Regions from separate parts of the Streptosporangium sp. NBC_01755 genome, predicted to be linked through region 1. Evidence: riboswitches for the same ligand, from Rfam matches in the RefSeq annotation. Region 1 holds a riboswitch; each other region holds the start of a gene.
The links. Region 1 has a riboswitch for S-adenosylmethionine ahead of OG884_RS27260 (FAD/NAD(P)-binding protein). Riboswitches for the same ligand answer to the same signal wherever they lie in the genome.
Positions count from the first base shown of each region.

Region 2: another riboswitch for S-adenosylmethionine. It lies ahead of OG884_RS15000 (aminotransferase class V-fold PLP-dependent enzyme); the one in region 1 lies ahead of OG884_RS27260 (FAD/NAD(P)-binding protein).
Region 3: another riboswitch for S-adenosylmethionine. It lies ahead of thrC (threonine synthase); the one in region 1 lies ahead of OG884_RS27260 (FAD/NAD(P)-binding protein).

Region 1 is NZ_CP109131.1:5,700,239-5,703,668, reverse strand. Features, by position in the region: gene OG884_RS27265 (methionine--tRNA ligase) at 1-355, opposite strand, end outside; gene OG884_RS27260 (FAD/NAD(P)-binding protein) at 579-1,313, opposite strand; SAM riboswitch class IV at 1,463-1,575, opposite strand; gene OG884_RS27255 (DUF402 domain-containing protein) at 1,628-2,149, shown strand; gene OG884_RS27250 (ABC transporter ATP-binding protein) at 2,426-3,193, opposite strand; gene OG884_RS27245 (ABC transporter permease) at 3,190-3,430, opposite strand, start outside.
Region 2 is NZ_CP109131.1:3,267,666-3,271,095, forward strand. Features, by position in the region: gene OG884_RS14990 (cytochrome P450) at 1-23, opposite strand, end outside; gene OG884_RS14995 (TerC family protein) at 206-1,003, opposite strand; SAM riboswitch class IV at 1,212-1,327, shown strand; gene OG884_RS15000 (aminotransferase class V-fold PLP-dependent enzyme) at 1,380-2,678, shown strand; gene OG884_RS15005 (NADH-quinone oxidoreductase subunit D) at 2,696-3,430, shown strand, end outside.
Region 3 is NZ_CP109131.1:2,912,851-2,916,280, forward strand. Features, by position in the region: gene OG884_RS13365 (MoaD/ThiS family protein) at 138-413, opposite strand; gene thrC (threonine synthase) at 436-1,728, opposite strand; SAM riboswitch class I at 1,743-1,884, opposite strand; gene OG884_RS13375 (S1 family peptidase) at 2,154-3,430, opposite strand, start outside.

The sequences.
Region 1 (3,430 bases):
GCCTGCGGTACAGGTCGGCGGAGCAGGCCCGCCAGAACCGTTCGACGCCGGGCCGGTGCCGGGGGTCGGCGCTGGTACGGATGAAGTCATCAAAGGAGAGCGAGAGCGGTCCCGCCAGCCGGGCGAACTCGGCGGCGTTGCGGTCGACGAGATCCCGTACGGAGATCCCCTCGGCCTCGGCGGCCCGCACGTTCTTGAGCGAGTTGTCGTCGGTGCCCGTCTGAAGCCTGACCTCGTCACCGAGCAGGCGGTGGTGCCTGGCGAGTACGTCTGCCTGGACGAGCTCCAGGGCGAAGCCCAGGTGGGGGCGCGCGTTGATGTACGGGATGGTCGTGGTGAGCAGGATTCGGGACATCGGAACCTCCGCTGAAGCCCGAAAACAGATCGAGGCCCCGTTTCAGGGCCTCGAGAAGACGTCAGGCGACCCCGGTTTCAGGGGGAGAGCATCACCAGGAAAGTCATGTTCTCATGCTAGCGATCCGTTCCCCGGTTCGACATGCGGTTTTCCGCGCTCCGAGCCCGTCCCGGCCTCCGAATCCGCCTCCGGCACGGACCTCGACCTCGACCTCGACCTCGACCTACGGGCTGATGACCGGCGGTCTGGCGTTCATGTCCCCGCTCTGGGAGACCGCCGTGCAGGAACACATCCCCACCGAGGCGATCTCACGGGTGTCCGCGTACGACTGGCTGCTCTCCATCGGGCTGACGCCCCTCGGCATGGCCCTGGCCGGGCCGCTGGCCGGCGCGGTGGGCAGGTAGCGCAGCCCGTCGCGCGCGGCCAGGTCGGCCAGCGCCCGCTCCTCCCCGTTCGGGATCACGTCGCCGTGCCCCTGAGCCAGGATCACCGCGTCGGCCTCGATCGTCCGGCCGTCCTGCAGCAGCACCGCCTGACCGCCGGGGATGTCCGCGAGATCGACGGCGCGGGTGGGGTGCACGTGCACCCGGACCCCGCGCGGTGCGGTCGCCACCGCGTGCCTGAAGACGTGGGAGAGGTAGCCGTTCTGGGCCGGACGGGAGGCGAAGGTGCCGGGGTCCCCGCCGAGCCACTCGGCCAGCGTGGGGCCTGAACGGATCGGCCCCTCACAGCGCACCGACTCATCGGTGAAGAGCGTCACGTCGGCGGCGGCGGAGTTCATCCAGAGCAGGTCGGGCTGGTCACGGCGCCAGACGCGGCCGCCGCCCGGCGGGTGGGGGTCGATCACGTGGACGTCCAGCGAGGGCCAGCCGAGCAGGTCGGCGGCGTTGGCGCAGATGCGCTCCACCAGGCAGGTGCCCGTCGGGCCGGCGCCGACGACGGCGATCGAGGCGCTCATACGGCGGCTCTGCGGTGCCACTGCCCCGGCTCGGCGGGAATCCCGGGGAAGGGGCGGCAGGTGTCGAGGCCGGCGGGGCTCGCCTGGTTCGATGTGCTGATCTTCGACATGTGGCTCTCCCGGGCATGTCTCGGTGACCCCGGTGAGGGGGTCCGCGCTTGCGGCACGCCGACCGTGCCGCCAGGTCTCCCCCGGGGGCACCCCGCCGCGGTGCGAGGGTTGCCGGTCAGCCAGCCGGGGCTCCGCACTGACGCTCGTAACCTACTTATAAAGTAGGAAATACATAGATCTCTGTCAAGCCTTATTGTCGGGGAATGCCCTATGAGACGGTGAATGTGGTCTACCGCAAGTACGACGGATCGCTGCACTGGCACCACCGCGGCCTGCTGCTCGGCGAGGACGAGCACGGGGTATGGACCGGTTGCGTGGCCAATTCCAGCGGTCGCAAGGGGGACGGACCCGAGATCGCCTGGCCTCACCCGTTCGTGATGCTCTTCCCCCACGACGCCTGGTGGACCGCGGCCTTCAACACCGCCCCGCACAAGCACGAGATCTACTGCGACATCTCCACGGTGCCGATATGGGGAGACGGCGAGGTCACCATGATCGACCTGGACCTGGATGTGATCCGGACGCGCCGCGATCTGGCGAGGGGCCGCACCAGCCGGGTCTTCCTGGACGACGAGGACGAGTTCGAGGAGCACAGGGTCAGGTACGCCTACCCGCCCGAGGTCGTCCGGAGCGCCCGCGCCTCGGCCGCCTGGCTGATGGAGGCCGTCGCCGCCCGCACGGCCCCCTTCGACACCGCCCCGCACTGGCTCACCCTGGTCAGCTGAGAGCGCCGTAGCGACTACAGCTGAGAGCGTCGTAGCGACTACAGCGGCGGGAAGCCGGCGACGCCCTCGGCGAAGTCCGGCCGGGTGAAGGAGTCGACCATCGCCTCTCCCTCCCGGAAGCCCTCGGGGCGCTCCCGCACAGGAGCTCCCCATCCGGAGAGCCACAGGAGCTCCCCATCCGGAGAGCCACAGGAGCTCCCCATCCGGAGAGCCACAGGAGCTCCCCGCCCGGAGAGCCACAGGAGCTCCCCGCCCGGAGAGCCACAGAATGTCGTTCTACACCTTTTCCTTCCCAGGTGTCAGCATGTGCGAGCGGACCAGGTCCTCGACGGTGGCGCGCAGGCCCAGGAAGAGGGAGGTCCGCTTGACGGCGAGGGCCCGGTAGGCGGGCAGGTCGATCGGGACCTCGGCGGCGACCCTGCCGGGCCCGCAGGCGAAGACGAGGACCCGCTGGGCGAGCAGGACCGCCTCCTCCACGTCGTGGGTGACCATCAGCACGGTCGTGCCCGTGTCGCGCCACACCTCGCGCAGGAAGAGCTGCATGTCCTCCTTGGTCTGCACGTCCAGCGCCCCGAACGGCTCGTCGAGCAGGAGCACGGCCGGCTCGCACGCCAGCGCCCTGGCGATCGCCACCCGCTGGCGCTGCCCACCGGACAGCTGCCGGGGCAGCGCGTCCGCCAGGGACGACAGCCCGACCTCGCCGAGATACCAGCGAACCCGCCGTTCCCGGTCGGCCCCGGAGATCGGCAGCAGCCGCAGTCCGAAGGCCACGTTCTCGGCGACGGTGAGGAAGGGGAACAGCGCTCCCGACTGGAAGACCAGCCCGCGCTCGGGACCGGGGCCGACGACGGGTGCCCCGCCGAGCGTGATGGAGCCCGCGCTGGCCGGGGAGAGCCCGGCGATCAGCGACAGCAGCGTCGACTTGCCCGAGCCGCTCGCCCCGACCACGCACACGAACTCGCCCGGCTCCATCGACAGGTCGATGCCGTCCAGGACGCGGGTGGTCCCGTAGTCCTTGGCCACGCCGCGCAGCACGAGGGTCATGCCGTCCACCTTCCGAGACGGTCGCGCAGCACGCGCAGCACGACGTCGATCAGCAGGCCGACCACCCCGATCACGATGAGCACCGCGAAGATCTTGTCGGTCTGCAGGAACCGCTGGGCCCGGATGATCCGGTAGCCGAGCCCGGACTCGGCGGCGATCAGCTCGGCCACCACCACGAAGTTCCACGCGGCGGCGGCGTTGATCCGCGCCGCGTCCACCACCGCCGGGAGCGCGTAC
Region 2 (3,430 bases), 2.4 Mb from region 1:
GGATTCCAAGGATCAAAGCGCACACAGACATCGTAATGTCGCCATATTCCTTGGTTGACGTGTTCGCTCCCTTGAGCTGGAACATCGTGGTGTGCGGACGGGTGTCCAACGGCTTCACGACAAGCGAGAACACCATCGCGCCACGCGCCGGGGGGGCATCTTGTGGCACGCCCACAGCCCCACGACGAGCCGGAACACCGTCCGGCTACACCTCGGCCGACTTGTCAGCCTCCTCGGTCCGGGCCGGCTTGTCAGCCTCCTCGGTCCGGGCCGGCTTGTCAGCCTCCTCGGTCCGGGCCGTCTTGGCGCGCAGGCGGATGTTCAGCAGCTCCACGATGAGCGAGAAGGCCATCGCGAAGTAGATGTACCCCTTGGAGATGTGCTGCCCGAGGCCCTCGGCGATCAGCACGACGCCGATCAGCACCAGGAACGACAGGGCGAGCATCTTGATGCTCGGGTGCTTGTCCACGAAGCGGCTGATCGGGCCTGAGGCGAAGAGCATCACCAGGACCGAGACGATCACGGCCGCGACCATGACGCCGATCTGGTCGACCATGCCGACCGCGGTGATGACCGAGTCGAGGGAGAAGATGATGTCCAGCAGCATGATCTGGACGATCACCGAGCCGAAGGAGGCCGCGACCTTGGCACTGCCGTGCCCGGTCTTGCCCTCGATGCTGTCGTGCATCTCGATGACGCTCTTGCCCAGCAGGAAGAGACCGCCGGCGAGCAGGATGAGATCCCGTCCCGAGATCGGCTGACCGAGGACCTCGAAGAGCGGCGATGTGAGTTTCACCACCCACGCCAGCGCCAGCAGCAGCGCCAACCGGCTGACGAGGGCCGCGAGGAGGCCCAGTCTGCGCGCCTTGTCGCGCTGTCCGGGCGGGAGCTTTCCGGCCAGGATCGAGATGAAGATGATGTTGTCGATACCGAGCACGATCTCCAGAGCGACAAGGGTGACGAACCCTATCCAGATCTCCGGGTTGGTCACCCAATCCAACATCTACGCCTCCACTTGGTTCTACTTGATCATCACCGGCACGACGAGACCCGACATTCGGCTTTATTCAGCCCACTACCGGGACAAACATCACCCTTCGCCTGGCTCTATCAGGCCCACTGCCCAGACGAACGAAACCCGTCGCGAGTTCCCGAATATGGGAGACATCACTTGCGGACTCCCACCAGACCTCGGTTATAGTTCCCCCGTAGGTCATGAGTGCCAGTGACAAGCCCCGGCTCGCTGGCCGGCAACCCTCGCGTCCGCGGCGGGGTGCCCCGGGTGAGGACCTGGTCCGGCACGAGGTGTGCCGGGCAAGCGCGGGCTCCAGGCACCCATGTCACGGGTCGGGGTCCGATGACCTCGAAGGAGCCCTGGCATGTCCGCACCAACGATCTGCACCGCCACAGCCGCCGCCCCCGCGACCGTCCCCGCGACCCGTACGTCCGACGACAGGCCGATCCCCGCCGTGCTCGGCTCCGACCTGGAGGTTCCGGTCAGGGGCGGCAGGCTCGTCCGCTACGCCAACCTCGACTACGCCGCGAGCGCCCCCTGTCTGGAGCCGGTGAGCGCCGCCGTCGCCGCCGCGCTCCCGGCCTACTCCAGCGTCCACCGAGGCGCGGGGTACGCGTCCCAGCTGACCACGGCCCGTTACGAGCAGGCCAGGCAGACGGTACGCGCCTTCGTCGGGGCCCGTCCCGACGACTCGGTGATCTTCACCAGGAATACCACGGACGCGACCAACCTGCTGGCCCGCAGCCTGCCCGAGGGCACCACCGCCGTGGTCTTCGACACCGAGCACCACGCCTCCCTGCTCCCCTGGGAGCGTGCCCTGCGGCTGCCGGTCCCCGCCTTCCCCGGCGAGGCGGTCCGCGCCGTCGACGAGGCCCTGGCCTCGATCGAAGGCCCCAAGCTGCTGGTCGTGACCGCCGCGTCCAACGTCACCGGGGAGCTCTGGCCGATCGCCGCGCTGGCCCACATCGCCCACCGCCACGGCGCCCGCGTCCTCGTCGACGCCGCGCAGCTCGTCCCGCACCGCCGCCTCAACCTGACCGCGCTCGACCTGGACTACGTGGTCTTCTCCGGCCACAAGCTCTACGCCCCGTTCGGCACCGGCGCGCTGATCGGCCGTTCCGACTGGCTGGCCGACGCCGAACCGTACCTGCGGGGCGGCGGCGCGGTGAAGGCGGTGAACGATGACGAGACCGAGTGGCACGACGACCCCGAGATCCGCCACGAGGCCGGAACCCCGAACGTGCTGGGTGCCATCGCGCTGGCCGCCGCCTGCGACGCCCTGACCGCCACCGGCTGGTCCCCCCTGGTCCGCGAGGAGGAGCGCCTCCTCGGCCGGTTGCGCGCGGGCCTCGCCTCCGTTCCCGGCGTGCAGGAGCTGTCCCTGTGGGGTCCTGACCACCCGCGCGTCGGCATCGTCTCCTTCGTGGTGCACGGCTTCACCGCCCGCGAGGTCGCCGAGGCCCTGTCCGGCGACTACGGCATCGGCGTCCGCGACGGCAAGTTCTGCGCCCACCCCTTCGTGCGGCACCTGCTGGATGCCAAGGACGGCGGCTGCGAGGACCTCACCGCCTCCGCCGTGCGCGCCTCCATCGGCATCGGCACCACCTCCGAGCACGTCGATCGGCTGATCGCCGCCCTGCGGGATCTTGCCTCGCGCGGCTGACGTGACAGCATAGGCGTATGAATGAGCCTCGCCGTGAGCTGAACGTGGGGATGGGAGCAGGAGCCGCCGCCGTGCGGGAAGCGCACGGCAAGGAGCTCGCGACCGAGGACATGATCCTCAACATCGGGCCGCAGCACCCGTCCACGCACGGCGTGCTGCGGCTACGGCTCACCCTGGACGGGGAGCGGATCAGCTCGGCCGAGCCGATCGTGGGCTACATGCACCGGGGCGCGGAGAAGCTGTTCGAGGTACGCGACTACCGGCAGATCATCGTGCTGGCCAACCGGCACGACTGGCTGTCGGCGTTCGCCAGCGAGCTGGGCGTCGTCCTCGCGGTGGAGCGGATGCTCGGCATGGAGGTGCCGGTCAGGGCGGTCTGGACGCGGACCCTGATGGCCGAGCTCAACCGGGTGCTCAGCCACCTGATGTTCCTTGGCTCCTACCCGCTGGAACTCGGCGCGATCACCCCGGTGTTCTACGCGTTCCGGGAGCGCGAGACCCTCCAGGCCGTGATGGAGGAGATCGCCGGCGGGCGGATGCACTACATGTTCAACCGGGTCGGCGGCCTCAAGGAGGAACTGCCCGAGGGGTGGCTGGGCCGGGTCACGACGGCCGTGGCCGACGTGCGGCGACGGCTGCCCGACATCGAGAATCTGATCGCCGGAAACGAGATCTTCCTCGCCCGTACCCGCGGGGTGGGCGTGCTGGACCGCGAGACGATCATGCAGTACGGCGTGAGCGGCCCGATCGCC
Region 3 (3,430 bases), 2.8 Mb from region 1:
TCCCCCTGGCGAATACCGGCCCGCGCCACAAAGCACGACACCCGCACGCGGCCGGAGCCGGGCGGGTGTCGTGGAGAGGCGTCGCGGGCGCCCCGGGAGGGAAGCCGGGTGCGACCGGGGCGAGTCGGGCAGCGGGCTCAGCCCCCGGCGACCGCCGGGATGATGGAGACCTGGACACCGGAGGGCGTTGCCGTGTCGAGGTTGTCGACGAAACGGACGTCCTCATCTCCCACATAGACGTTGACAAAACGGCGGATCTTACCCGTTTCATCAAAAATTCGGGCGCCGATCCCCGGGAAGTCCGCGTCAAGCTTCTGAAGGACGTCGCGCAGGGTCTCACCTTCTCCGCTCACCTCGGCAGCACCGCCAGTGTAAGTCCGGAGAATCGTCGGAATCCGCACAGAAACGCTCATAATTCAGTACCTTTCACGATTTCTAGGCGATTGCCGCACGAAATGCGTCAAGAGAGGGGCGAATCACAGCGGTGGGGCGCGCCTCGGCGGCCACCGCGTCGAGGGTCTTGAGACCGTCTCCGGTGTTGAGAACCACGGTCTCCGCTTCCGGGTCGAGCCTTCCCTCCGCGACCAGCTTGCGGAGCACCCCGACGGTGACGCCTCCGGCGGTCTCGGCGAAGATGCCCTCGGTCCTGGCCAGCAGCCGGATCGCGTCGACGATCTCGGGGTCGGTGACGTCCTCGACCGCGCCGCCGGTGCGGCGGGCGATATCCAGCACGTACGGGCCGTCGGCAGGGTTGCCGATCGCCAACGACTTGGCGATCGTGTCCGGCTTCACCGGGCGGATCACGTCGTGGCCCGCCTTGTAGGCGGCGGAGACCGGGGAGCACCCCTCGGCCTGGGCCGCGAAGATCTTGTACGGCCTGTCCTCGACGAGGCCGAGCTCGATCAGCTCCTTGAAACCCTTATCGATCTTCGTGAGCTGTGAGCCCGATGCGACCGGCACGACGATCTGGTCGGGAACGCGCCAGCCGAGCTGCTCGGCGATCTCGTACGCCAAGGTCTTGGAGCCCTCCGCGTAGTACGGCCGGAGGTTGACGTTGACGAAGCCCCACTTCTCGCCCAGCTCATCGCCGATGAGCTCCGAGCAGAAGCGGTTCACATCATCGTAGGTGCCCTCGATACCGATGAGCCTGCCCCCGTACACGGAGGCCATGACGACCTTGGCGTGCTCCAGGTCGGCGGGGATGAACACGCAGGCGTCCAGCCCGGCCCGCGCGGCGGCGGCGGCGGCGGCGCCGGCCAGGTTGCCGGTGGAGGAGCAGGAGAGCGTGTGGAAGCCGAAGTTGCGGGCCGCCTCGACGGCGATGGCCACCACACGGTCCTTGAAAGAGTGCGTGGGGTTGCCGGAGTCGTCCTTCACGTGCAGCGAGCGCATGCCCAGCTCGCGAGCGAGGTTGCCCGCGTTGACGAGCCTGGTCCAGCCGGGCTCCATGTTGGGCTTGGAGGCCACGTCGGCGGGGACGGGCAGCAGCGAGCGGTAACGCCAGATGTTGGCCGGCCCCTCGGCGATCTGCTCCCGGGTCACCCGCCCGAAGTCGTAGGCGATCTCAAGGGGTCCGAAACACTCGGCACAGGCGAAGCTCGGGCCGAGGTCGTAGCGGGCACCGCACTCGCGACAGGACAGTGCCACGGCGGGACCGAAGCGCTGGTTTTGCGCGTCTTCGGCATGACCGGGCGAGACGGTGGGATTCTCAGTGCTTGCGAGCGCCATGAAGCGAGGCCTTTCCCTCATCTTCGTCTGCGGACCACCCTGGTCACAGACCGGAATTGGCACCTGTCCCGGTTGACCTCGTTCAGATCACGAGTCTTGACCGGGATGGTTGCCGGGGCTTCGCAGGGCCGATCCCTCCACCCCTCTGGATGAGCAAATATTCAGTTGGAAACCTGACATGCAGGCCTTAAGCACTCTACCCCGACGTGGCGCGACCCCGACCACTTGTCTCACTGTACGAGACATGGCGTGTTACCTGCCGGACATACCGCCCTGGACCACAGGACGCGTCCCCTCGTTGCCGGAAGACACCGCTCACGGCGGACGTCCCGTGGAACCTCCCGCGCCCTGCCCGGACCGCGAAAGGACCAGGAAAGGACCGCGAAAGGAGCGCGCGCGGACCGTGAAGGACCGCGAGAGGCGGGTCAGGGGGACTTCGCTTTCAGCGTGTAGGGGCCGGAGCCGCTCGCGGAGACCAGGCGGTAGCGGTAGAAGCCGGGCAGGCCGATGTAGCTGATCTGCTCGTCGGGACCCGCGCCCTCGGAGGTGGCGACGGTGACCCAGACCGACCGTTGCCACCTTTGGAGGTAGAGGTCGAAGTCGACGCCTTCACCACCGTCCAGGCAGGCGGAGTGCGTGCCGGTGACGGCGGCCCGGTAGTAGCGGCTCGGCTGCGAGACGGACTGACCGTCGTTCAGCGTGCCGGTGTAGGTCTTCGGATAGCCGGCGCAGGTCTTCGGATCAGGCGCGACGACACCTGGTGGGTGGGCCATGTCGTTGGTCAGCAGGGTCAGGTCGTAGGCGGCGAGGATCTCGTTGACCGGCTGGAAGTAGGTGATACCGCTGGTGGTGCAGTTGCCGGAGCCACCGGAGGTGACCCCCTGGGCCTGGTCCACCGAGATGAACGAGCCACCCGAGTCGCCCGGCTCGGCGCAGACACTGGTACGGGTCAGCCCGTGGATGGTGCCCTGGGGGTAGGTGACGCTGGCACTGAGTTGCCGGATGAGGCCGCAGTGCCAGTCGGTGGTGGAGCCGGACCGGCAGACCGAGGCACCCTCCAGAGCCGCCCTGGAACCGGCGACGGGCACGGCGCCGCCACTGCCGTTGCTCACCACCGGCTTGGGCGTCCAACCGGCGTTCACCTCGACCCAGGCGTAGTCACGGCCGGGAAAGGCCGACGCCTTGAAGACACCCTGGGGTATCCGGTTGAAACCGGTGGTGGCATCACCCGCCTTACCGCAGTGGCCGGCACTGACGAAACCCGCCTGGGTCCCACGCATCACCGAGAAACCGACGGAGCAGCGATTCGAACTGCCGATGTAGTAGGCGTCACCGCCCTGCACGTCACTGAGGAGCCGGGGCCGCTCGGTGGACGGCACCACCTTCACCACACTCGAGTCGGCCCCTGCGGCCTCCACGAGATCCTCGGTTGCCAGGGGGCTCTTCGACAGGATGACGATCCTGTTGTTCCTGGCGTCGACGAAGCGCACGTCTCCCCCTTCGCCACGTCCCGGCAGGTCCACGTTAAGGTCGCTGATCAGCCCGGCGAGTTCCGCCAGCGACCGTTTGACGAGTTCGGCTCTGGCACCCGCCGCGACGATCGTGGAAAGGTCGGCGGGGTCGGTGGTGGCCACCACGAGGGTCTGCGCGATGGTTCCCATCAGCCACGAGCCGCCGAAACGGTCACCGAGCGCCTCGCGGA